Regions from separate parts of the Pseudomonas sp. No.21 genome, predicted to be linked through region 3. Evidence: predicted binding sites of a transcription regulator. Region 3 holds the regulator's gene; each other region holds the start of a gene.
What was found. The regulator FliA, encoded in region 3, starts transcription of late flagellar genes. The targets are predictions, from matches to a motif close to CTAAAGTTTNNNNNNNNNNNGCCGNTAA.
Positions count from the first base shown of each region.

Region 1: the regulator FliA is predicted to act here: its motif matches at 1,581-1,608, upstream of ACYJSS_RS01180 (methyl-accepting chemotaxis protein).
Region 2: the regulator FliA is predicted to act here: its motif matches at 1,153-1,180, upstream of ACYJSS_RS28940 (methyl-accepting chemotaxis protein).

Region 1 covers NZ_BAAJNO010000001.1:260,434-263,682, reverse strand. Annotated here, with positions in the region: gene ACYJSS_RS01180 (methyl-accepting chemotaxis protein) at 1-1,527, opposite strand, end outside; gene ACYJSS_RS01175 (Na+/H+ antiporter family protein) at 1,652-2,971, opposite strand; gene ACYJSS_RS01170 (methyl-accepting chemotaxis protein) at 3,211-3,249, shown strand, end outside.
Region 2 covers NZ_BAAJNO010000021.1:46,192-49,440, forward strand. Annotated here, with positions in the region: gene ACYJSS_RS28930 (alpha/beta fold hydrolase) at 1-105, opposite strand, end outside; gene ACYJSS_RS28935 (undecaprenyl-diphosphate phosphatase) at 200-1,030, opposite strand; gene ACYJSS_RS28940 (methyl-accepting chemotaxis protein) at 1,275-2,906, shown strand; gene ACYJSS_RS28945 (hypothetical protein) at 2,915-3,249, shown strand, end outside.
Region 3 covers NZ_BAAJNO010000014.1:104,253-107,501, forward strand. Annotated here, with positions in the region: gene flhF (flagellar biosynthesis protein FlhF) at 1-123, shown strand, start outside; gene fleN (flagellar synthesis regulator FleN) at 196-1,029, shown strand; gene fliA (RNA polymerase sigma factor FliA) at 1,026-1,772, shown strand; gene ACYJSS_RS25770 (chemotaxis response regulator CheY) at 1,857-2,231, shown strand; gene ACYJSS_RS25775 (protein phosphatase CheZ) at 2,251-3,039, shown strand; gene ACYJSS_RS25780 (chemotaxis protein CheA) at 3,051-3,249, shown strand, end outside.

The sequences.
Region 1 (3,249 bases), on a different contig from region 3:
CTGCTCCTCGGCGGCGCTGGCGATCTGCGCGTTCATCGCATTGATGGTGCCGATCAGCTGGGCGATGGCGTCCAGCGAGGAGCCGGCCTGGTTGGCCTGTTCGCTGGTGATCTCGCCGGCATCGCTGGAGCGGCGCATGGAGGTCACCGCCTCCTGGGTGCCCTGCTGCAGGCGGTCGATCATGCCCTGGATTTCCTGGGTGCTCTGCTGGGTGCGGCTGGCCAGCGCGCGCACCTCGTCGGCGACCACGGCGAAGCCGCGCCCCGCCTCGCCGGCCCGTGCGGCCTCGATGGCGGCGTTGAGCGCCAGCAGGTTGGTCTGTTCGGCGATGGAGCGGATCACCCCCAGCACGCTGACGATGGACTGCACGTCCTGCTGCAGGCTGTCCAGGGATGCACCGCTCTCGCGGATATCGCCCACCAGCGCATGGATGCGGGTGATGCTGCCGTCCACCACCTTCTTCGCCGCCTGGCCTTCCTGGTCGGTCTGCTGGGCGGCCTCGGCGGCCCCCTGGGCGCTCTTGGCCACTTCGTGGGCGGCGGCGGACATCTCGTTGATCGCCGTGGCCACCTGGTCGGTCTCGTGGCGCTGGCGCTCCATGGCCTGCTCGGAGCGGTGGGCCTGGGCCGACACCTCCCCCACCAGGCCGGTGAGCTGGCCGGTCATGTCGACGATCTGGCGCACCAGGCCGTGGATCTTCTCGACGAAGCGGTTGAAGGAACCGGCCAGTTCGCCCAGTTCGTCATGGCTGTCGGCCGGCAAACGGCGCGTCAGGTCGCCTTCACCGGCGGCGATGTCGTCCAGGTTGGCCTTGATCTGCTGCAGGGGACGCAGGAAGGCGTTGCTCAGCGCGGTGCCGATGATGCCGAACACCACCAGCAGGATCGCGGCGATCACCGCGATGCTGGTGAGGATGGTGCTGATGCGCGCGTCGATCGCCTCCTGCACCACCGCCACCTGGGCCTCCACGCCATCGAGGTTCACCGCGGTGCCGAGCGCCATGTCCCACTTGGGCAGGTAGTAGGTGTAGCCGAGCTTGGGCACCTGCACGCTCTCGTTGCCCGGCAGGGGCGAGCTGTAGAACACGTAGTGGCTGTCATCCTTGGCGACCCGGACCAGCTCGTCGTTGACAGGCACGCCGTTGACGTCCTTGCGGCCCGAGAAGCTCTTGCCCACGTCCACCGGGCTGTCGCCGCGGAACAGGCGGATCACCTGCGAATCGTAGGCGAAGAAGTAGCTGTCCTTGCCGTACTTGATCTTCTTGAGGATCTCGATGGCCTTGTCGCGGGTGGCCATATCGTTGGCCGGGGACGCGTCATAGAGGGTCTGGACCGAGCCCAGGGCGATCTGCATGTAGTGCTGCAGCTCCTGGCGGCTCTCCTGGATCAGCCGTTCGCGGGTTTCCTTCACCTCGCCTTCCGCCAGGTCGAGCAGCACCTTGGCGGCGGCGCCACTGAGCACGAGGGCGAAGAGGATCACCGGCGCGAGCGCCAGCAGCAGGACCTTGGATTTGAGTGTCAGGCGCATATTTCCATTCCTTGAAGGGAGGCAGGCCGGGAAAACGAAACGGGATCGACCGCTTATCGGCAGCCCCGTGAATAGCTGTAGCACCCGGCCGACACCGACGTTCGGCCGGATGGCACGGGGGCTGTCAGAGAAGCATGGCCGCCGCCCAGCCGAATGCCAGTAGCGGCAGGTTGTAATGCAGGAAAGTGGGGACGACCGTGTCCCAGATATGGTCGTGCTGGCCGTCGACATTGAGGCCGGCCGTCGGGCCCAGGGTCGAGTCCGAGGCGGGCGAACCGGCGTCCCCGAGGGCCCCGGCGGTGCCGACGATGGACACGATGGCCAGCGGGCTGAAGCCCAGCTGCATGCCCAGCGGCACGAAGATCGCCGCGATGATCGGCACCGTGGAGAAGGAAGAGCCGATGCCCATGGTCACCAGCAGGCCCACCAGCAGCATCAGCAGCGCACCCAGGGCCTGGCTGTTGCCGATCAGCGCGGCGGAGGCCTCCACCAGGCTGGTCACCTGGCCGGTGGCGCGCATCACTTCGGCGAAACCGGCGGCGGCGATCATGATGAAGCCGATCATGGCCATCATCTTCATGCCCTGGGTGAACAGGTCGTCGACCTCGTTCCAGCGCACCACGCCCGACAACGAGAACACCAGGAAGCCCACCAGCGCACCGACGATCATCGAGTCCAGCCACAGTTGCACCACGAAGGCGACGACGATGGCCAGGCCGGCCACCGCCAGGCTGCGTCGGTCGTACCTGGCCTCCACCTGCTCGGCGCGGGCGATCAGCGCCAGGTCGTAGGTGCGCTTGCGGCGGTAGCTGACGAACACGGCCAGGAACAGGCCGGCCACCATGCCCAGCGCCGGTATCACCATCGCCTCGGTGACGTTCACACCGGTAACGTCGACGCCACTTTTCGCCACGTTGGCCAGCAGGATCTCGTTGAGGAAGATGTTGCCGAACCCCACCGGCAGGAACATGTAGGGGGTGACCAGGCCGAAAGTGATCACGCAGGCCACCAGGCGCCGGTCGATCTGCAGGCGCGTCAGCACGTACAGCAGCGGCGGCACCAGCAGCGGGATGAAGGCGATGTGGATCGGCAGGATGTTCTGCGAGGAGATGGCCACGCCCAGCAACAGGGCGATGAGGCCCCATTTCAGCGCAGCGCCGCCCGCATCCCCGCCACGCTCGACCCGCCCGACGACGCTGTCGGCGAGCGCGTGGGCCAGCCCGGAGCGGGCGATGGCCACGGCGAAAGCCCCCAGCAGCGCGTAGGACAGGGCGACGGTCGCGCCACCACCGAGGCCTTTGTTGAAGGCATCCAGCGTGCCCTGCACGCCCAGGCCGCCGAGCAGGCCGCCCGCCAGCGCGCCGATCACCAGGGCCATCACCACGTGCACCCGGCACAGGCTCAGCACCAGCATGATGGCGACAGCTACAATCACTGCATTCATCCGCTTCTCTCCCGCCTTGCGGTGTCCCGCAAAAAAAGCCGCGTACTCTGCCGAATGAGCGGGCGGGTGTCAAAAGAAACGCCGTGCGAAATACTGGACGCCCTGTGCATAATATTTGCATCCAGATTCGCCGCTCCCATGCATTCCGTATGGAGCCGCATCGCCATGGCAGGCGCATCAAGTTTTTCCCTGCCGCGCCGATAGCGGCTTGCAGTCCGACGAGATAGAAGGAAAGCCCCATGCCGTTCAGTCGCCTGTCCATTCAGTGGAAGATCACC
Region 2 (3,249 bases), on a different contig from region 3:
GAACCCATGCAGCAGCCAGAGTGGCCGCCCATCCTCGGGGCCCGCGCAATACAGCCCCAGGCGGATGCCGTTGACCTCCAGCAGGCGATGTTCGAGCGCGCTCATGGGCTTTCCTCAATCGTTGCGGTGCAGGCGCCCACTATGACAAAGGCACGCCCGGGGGCGTGCCTTTATCGATGTCGCGAATGCCCGGGACTCATCAACCCTGGGCGGTGGCCCAGTCGATCAGCCCGAACTGCCAGGTGGCGAGGATCAGCAGGCCGAAGCCGATGCGGTACCAGGCGAAGGCCGCGTAGCTGTGGTTGCCGATGAACTTGAGGAGCGCGCGCACGGCGATCATCGCGAAGATGAAGGAGACCACGAAGCCCAGGGCGAACACCGGCAGGTCGGAGGGCTGGAACAGGTGGCGGTACTTGTAGCCCGAGTACACCGCCGCGCCGACCATGGTGGGCATGGCGAGGAAGAAGGAGAACTCGGTGGCCGCCTTGCGCGACAAGCCGAACAGCAGCCCGCCGATGATGGTGGCGCCGGAGCGCGAGGTGCCGGGCACCAGCGCCAGGCACTGGGCGAAGCCCACCTTGAGGGCCTGCTTCCAGTTCATGTCGTCCACCGTCTCGGCCTGGATCAGGTGATCGCGACGCTCGGCCCAGAGCATGATCACCCCGCCGATGACCAGCGCCGTGGCCACGGTGATGGGGTTGAACAGGTAGTGGTGGATCAGGTCGGCGAAGGCCACGCCCAGGATCACCGCCGGGAAGAAGGCCACCAGCAGGTTGCCGGTGAAGCGCTGGGCGCTGCGCTCGCGAGGCAGGCCCACCACCACGTCGAAGATCTTGCGCCGGTATTCCCAGACCACGGCGAGGATGGCGCCGAGCTGGATGATGATGTTGAACGCCTGGAAGCGCTCACCACCGAAGCCGATCAGGTCCGCGACGATGATCTGGTGGCCGGTGCTGGAGATCGGCAGGAACTCCGTGATGCCTTCGACTACGCCCAGAATCAGGGCCTGGAAGGCCGTCCAAAAATCCATTGGTTCTCCCCAAGGCTCGCCCGATGGCGGCCTGCTCGAAAAGGTGTGTGGTGTGGCCCGGACGGGTGCCGTGCGCGGCTGAGACCAGCCACAGTGACGCGGGTTCCCGGCCGACGATCTGCATCAGGTTTGCCGGCCGAAGGCCGAAATGCTATCAGACATGATGTGGATTCGCGCGTGGCAACGACCGCGCTGGAGCGCGAAATCCGGCCGCAGAACAATAACGAGTCAGGAGCCCCCGACCATGAACCTTCGCAGTCTGCCCATCAGCCGCCGCCTCTGGCTGATCCTCGTCGTCGCGGTGTCGATGCTGGTGGTTCTCGGGATGGCCATGCTCCAGCAGATCCACAGCGACCTGCTGCATGGCAAGGAGCTCAAGACCCAGCACGTGGTGCAGACCGCCGCTGGCGTGCTGCAGCACTTCCAGGCCCAGGAGGCTGCCGGCACCCTGCCCCGCGAGGACGCGCAGAAGCAGGCCATGCAGGCCATCCGCGCGCTGCGCTATGACAAGAACGACTACTTCTGGATCAACGACCTGACCCCGCGCATGGTCATGCACCCGACCAACCCGAAGCTGGAGGGGCAGGACCTCTCCGGCTACAAGGACCCGGACGGCAAGCCGCTGTTCAACGACATGGTGGCCGTGGCCCGCAGCAAGGGCGCGGGCTTCGTCGACTACCGCTGGCCGAAGCCGGGCGCCAGCGACCCGGTGCCCAAGGTGTCCTACGTGCAGCTTTTCGAACCCTGGGGCTGGGTGATCGGCTCGGGCATCTACATCGACGACATGCAGGAGGAATTCTGGTCCCAGGCCCTGCGCGCCTCCTTCATCGGCCTGGTGATCGCCCTGATCATGGCGGTGCTGGTGGTGGTGATCGCCCGCAGCATCACCCGCCCGCTGCAGGACGTTGTGGCGGCCATGGCCAACATAGCCAGCGGCGAAGGTGACCTGACCAGTTCGCTGGATGGCCAGGGTCGCGACGAGATCACCGCGCTTTCCGGGCACTTCAACGCCTTCACCAGCAAGCTGCGCGGGGTCATCCGCCAATCACTGGACGCTGCCGGCGCACTGGACCAGGCCGCCGGCTCCCTGGGCGGCATCGCCAGCAACGGCCAGCGCCACAGCGAGCAGCAATCCCAGCAGATGGAGCTGGTGGCCACCGCCATCAACGAGGTCACCTACGGCGTACAGGACGTGGCGAAGAACGCCGAGCACGCCGCCAGCGAGGTGCGCACCGCCGAAGACCAGGCACGCCTCGGCCAGAGCAACATCGACGCCAGCCTGCGGCAGATCGGCCAGCTCTCCGACACCATCGGCCAGGCCGTGGAGGTGATCCGCTCGCTGGCCGAGGAAAGCTCGCAGATCGGCACCGTCCTGGAAGTGATCCGCTCCATCGCCGAGCAGACCAACCTGCTGGCGCTCAACGCCGCCATCGAGGCCGCCCGCGCCGGCGAGCAGGGCCGTGGCTTCGCCGTGGTCGCCGACGAAGTGCGCCTGCTGGCCCAGCGCACGCAGAAATCCACCGCCGAGATCCACGGCATGATCGAGCGCCTGCAAGGCAACTCCGAAGCGGCGGTGAAGGTGATCAACGAAAGCAGCCGCGCCTCGCAGCTGACCGTGGAGCAGGCCAGCCAGGCCGGCGAAAGCCTCGGGCAGATCGCCCAGTCGTTGCGCAACCTCACCGGGCTCAACGCCTCCATCGCCAGTGCCACCCTGCAGCAGTCCCACGTGGTGGAGGACATCAACCAGAATGTGACCCAGGCAGCCAGCTTGGCCCATGACAACGCGATGGCTTCAGAGCAGACTAGCGCCGCCAGTCAGCAGCTCAGCCAACTGGCCGAGCAGTTGAACCGCTTGTTGAGACAATTCCGCGTTTGAGGACCGGCATGGGCAACATGGAACACCAGGAGGTCGACCTCGGCCAGCAGCAGAACCAGGACCTGATCTGGGACCTGGACAGCATCGCCCGTCGCGAGCTGGCCGAGCGTTTCATCCGTCTGTTCGAGAACCGCCTGTGCGTGTACTCCGAGTCCACGCGCCAGCTTTACACCAACTACAGCCTGCATTTTCCCGCCGATCTCGGGCGCAAGATGGTGGTGCTGCCCAACCCCTACGCCTTTCACGACACCCTCCACGGGATCGAGGCCGCCGCGGTGCTCAAGACCGGCCTCTTCGTGTTGCCCGGCGTGGTGCTCGGCAAGCCGGGGTTGCTGCTCAGCAC
Region 3 (3,249 bases):
CCCCGCAGCCACCAACTGGTGAGCCGTGCGGTCAGCCTGCAGACCCCGGAAGACCCCAGCGAAGAAGCCATGGCCGACCTCTTCGCCGGCCTGTACCAGAATCCGGCCCGCCGAGTCGGTTAGAACCCCAGCCACTCCGGATGAGTGGCACGAGCCCGCCAAGTGGCCCAGTCGACGTGAGACAAGGTGTAATAAATGGGTAGTTTGCATCCCGTACAGGTGATTGCTGTGACCGGCGGCAAGGGTGGCGTCGGCAAGACCAATGTGTCGGTGAACCTCTCGCTGGCCCTCGCCGACCTCGGTCGCCGGGTCATGCTGCTGGACGCCGACCTCGGCCTGGCCAACGTCGACGTGCTGCTCGGCCTCACCGCCAAGCGCACCCTCGCCGACGTGATCGCCGGCGAGTGCGACCTGCGCGACGTGCTGCTGCAGGGGCCGGGGGGTGTACGCATCGTGCCGGCCGCTTCCGGCACCCAGAGCATGGTGCAGCTTTCGCCCATGCAGCACGCCGGCCTGATCCAGGCCTTCAGCGAGATCAGCGACAACCTCGATGTGCTGGTGATCGACACCGCTGCCGGTATCGGCGATGCGGTGGTCAGCTTCGTGCGTGCGGCGCAGGAAGTGATAGTGGTCGTCTGCGACGAACCCACTTCCATCACCGACGCCTATGCTTTGATCAAGCTCCTCAACCGCGACTACGGCATGAGCCGTTTCCGCGTATTGGCCAACATGGCACACAGTCCACAGGAGGGTCGCAACCTCTTTGCTAAGCTGACAAAAGTGACTGATCGCTTCCTGGATGTGGCCTTGCAATACGTCGGTGCGGTGCCCTATGACGAGTCCGTACGCAAGGCCGTGCAGAAGCAGCGCGCGGTTTACGAAGCCTTCCCGCGCTCGAAGTGCGCCCTGGCGTTCAAGGCGATAGCCCAGAAGGTGGATAGCTGGCCCCTGCCGGCGAACCCACGCGGTCATCTGGAGTTCTTCGTCGAGCGCCTGGTGCAGCAACCGATCGCGGATTCGGCCATATGACACCCGCTAGTGGACTTCGTATGTACAACAAGGCACAGGCTAGGGATTCCCAGCACCAGCTGATCGAGCGCTACGCGCCGCTGGTCAAACGTATCGCCTACCACCTGCTGGGCCGCCTGCCGGCCAACGTGCAGGTGGAGGACCTGATGCAGGCCGGCATGATCGGCCTGCTCGAAGCCTCGAAGAAATACGATTCCAGCAAGGGCGCCAGTTTCGAGACCTACGCCGGCATCCGCATCCGCGGTGCCATGCTCGACGAAGTGAGGAAAGGGGACTGGGCACCACGTTCGGTCCACCGCAACACCCGGATGGTGAGCGATGCCATCCGGAAAATTGAGGCGAGAACCGGGCGAGACGCTAAAGATCAGGAAGTTGCGGCCGAACTTGGATTGAGTCTCGAAGATTACTACGGCATCCTGAGCGACACTTTGGGCAGTCGCCTGTTCAGCTTCGACGACCTGTTGCAGGACGGTGAGCATGGCGCGACGCACGAAGATACCGGAGTCACCCATCTCGAACCTTCGAATGATCTGGAAGACGAACGCTTCCAGGCGGCGCTGGCTGACGCCATCGCCAATCTGCCGGAACGAGAGCGCCTGGTACTGGCGCTGTATTACGACGAAGAGCTGAATTTGAAGGAAATCGGCGAAGTGCTGGGGGTCAGTGAATCGCGTGTGAGCCAGTTGCACAGCCAATGTGCTGCGCGTTTGCGGTCGCGGCTGGGCGAGTGGCGAGCACACTGATCGGCACGCCGGTTTTTCGATTGATCGACGCCCCCGTTATTCGGGGGCGTTTAGGACTGTACGGAGGTCGATTTGGACAAGAACATGAAAATCCTCATCGTGGACGATTTCTCGACGATGAGACGCATCATCAAGAACCTCCTGCGTGACTTGGGTTTCACCAATACCGCAGAGGCCGATGATGGCACCACCGCTCTACCCATGCTGCACAGTGGCAATTTCGATTTCCTGGTCACCGACTGGAACATGCCCGGCATGACCGGGATCGATCTGTTGCGCGCCGTGCGTGCCGACGAGCGCCTCAAGCACCTGCCGGTGCTGATGGTGACGGCCGAGGCCAAGCGTGACCAGATCATCGAAGCGGCCCAGGCCGGTGTGAATGGCTATGTGGTCAAGCCTTTCACCGCCCAGGTGCTCAAAGAGAAGATCGAGAAGATCTTCGAACGGGTCAACGGCTGATGCCAGTCGCGAGGACGCCATGGACCAGAAAGATTCCCAATCGGGAGACCTAGAGTCGACCCTGAAAAACCATGCGCGCGAGCTGGTCGAGACCCTTGAAAAAGGCAATTTCGGCGATGCCGTGCAACTCATCCATGAACTCAACAAGGTCCGTGACCGTGGGCTTTACCAGGAAGTCGGCAAGCTGACGCGCGAGCTGCACACCGCGATCGTCAACTTCCAGATCGACCCGCATCTGCCCCACGCCACCGAGGTCTCGCAGATCGCCGATGCCACCGATCGTCTCTCCTACGTGGTGAAGATGACGGAGAAGGCTGCCAACCGGACCATGGACCTGGTGGAGGAGAGCGCGCCGCTGCTCAACGGGTTGGGCGACGAAGCCCAGAGCCTGGGTGAGGAGTGGGGCCGCTTCATGCGTCGGGAAATTGGCGCGGATGCCTTCCGCGACCTGGCCAAGCGTATCGAGACCTTCCTTGCTCGCAGTCAACGCGACACCGAGCAGCTTTCGTCCAGAATGAACGACATCCTTCTCGCTCAGGACTACCAGGACCTGACGGGGCAGGTGATCAAGCGCGTTACCCAGTTGGTCACCGAAGTCGAGAGCAATCTGGTGAAACTGGTACTGATGGCCAGCGACGTCGATCGTTTCGCCGGCATCCAGCACGACCGTGCGGAGCTCGTGGCTGAAAAAGAAAAACAAAAAGAGCCTTCCAGGGGTGAAGGTCCGCAGATCAATGCCGATAAGCGTGATGATGTCGTGTCCGGTCAGGTCGATGTCGATGATCTGTTATCCAGCCTTGGATTCTAGGGAGCAACCGAATGAGCTTCGACGCCGATGAAGAAATCCTCCAGGACTTCCTGGTTGAGGCCGGCGAAATATTGGAGCAATTGTCCGAACAGCTGGTCGAGCTCGAGAGCCGTCCGGACGATATGGATCTGCTCAATGCCATTTTCCGCGGCTTCCACACGGTCAAGGGCGGTGCCGGTTTCCTCCAGCTGAATGCGCTGGTGGAGTGCT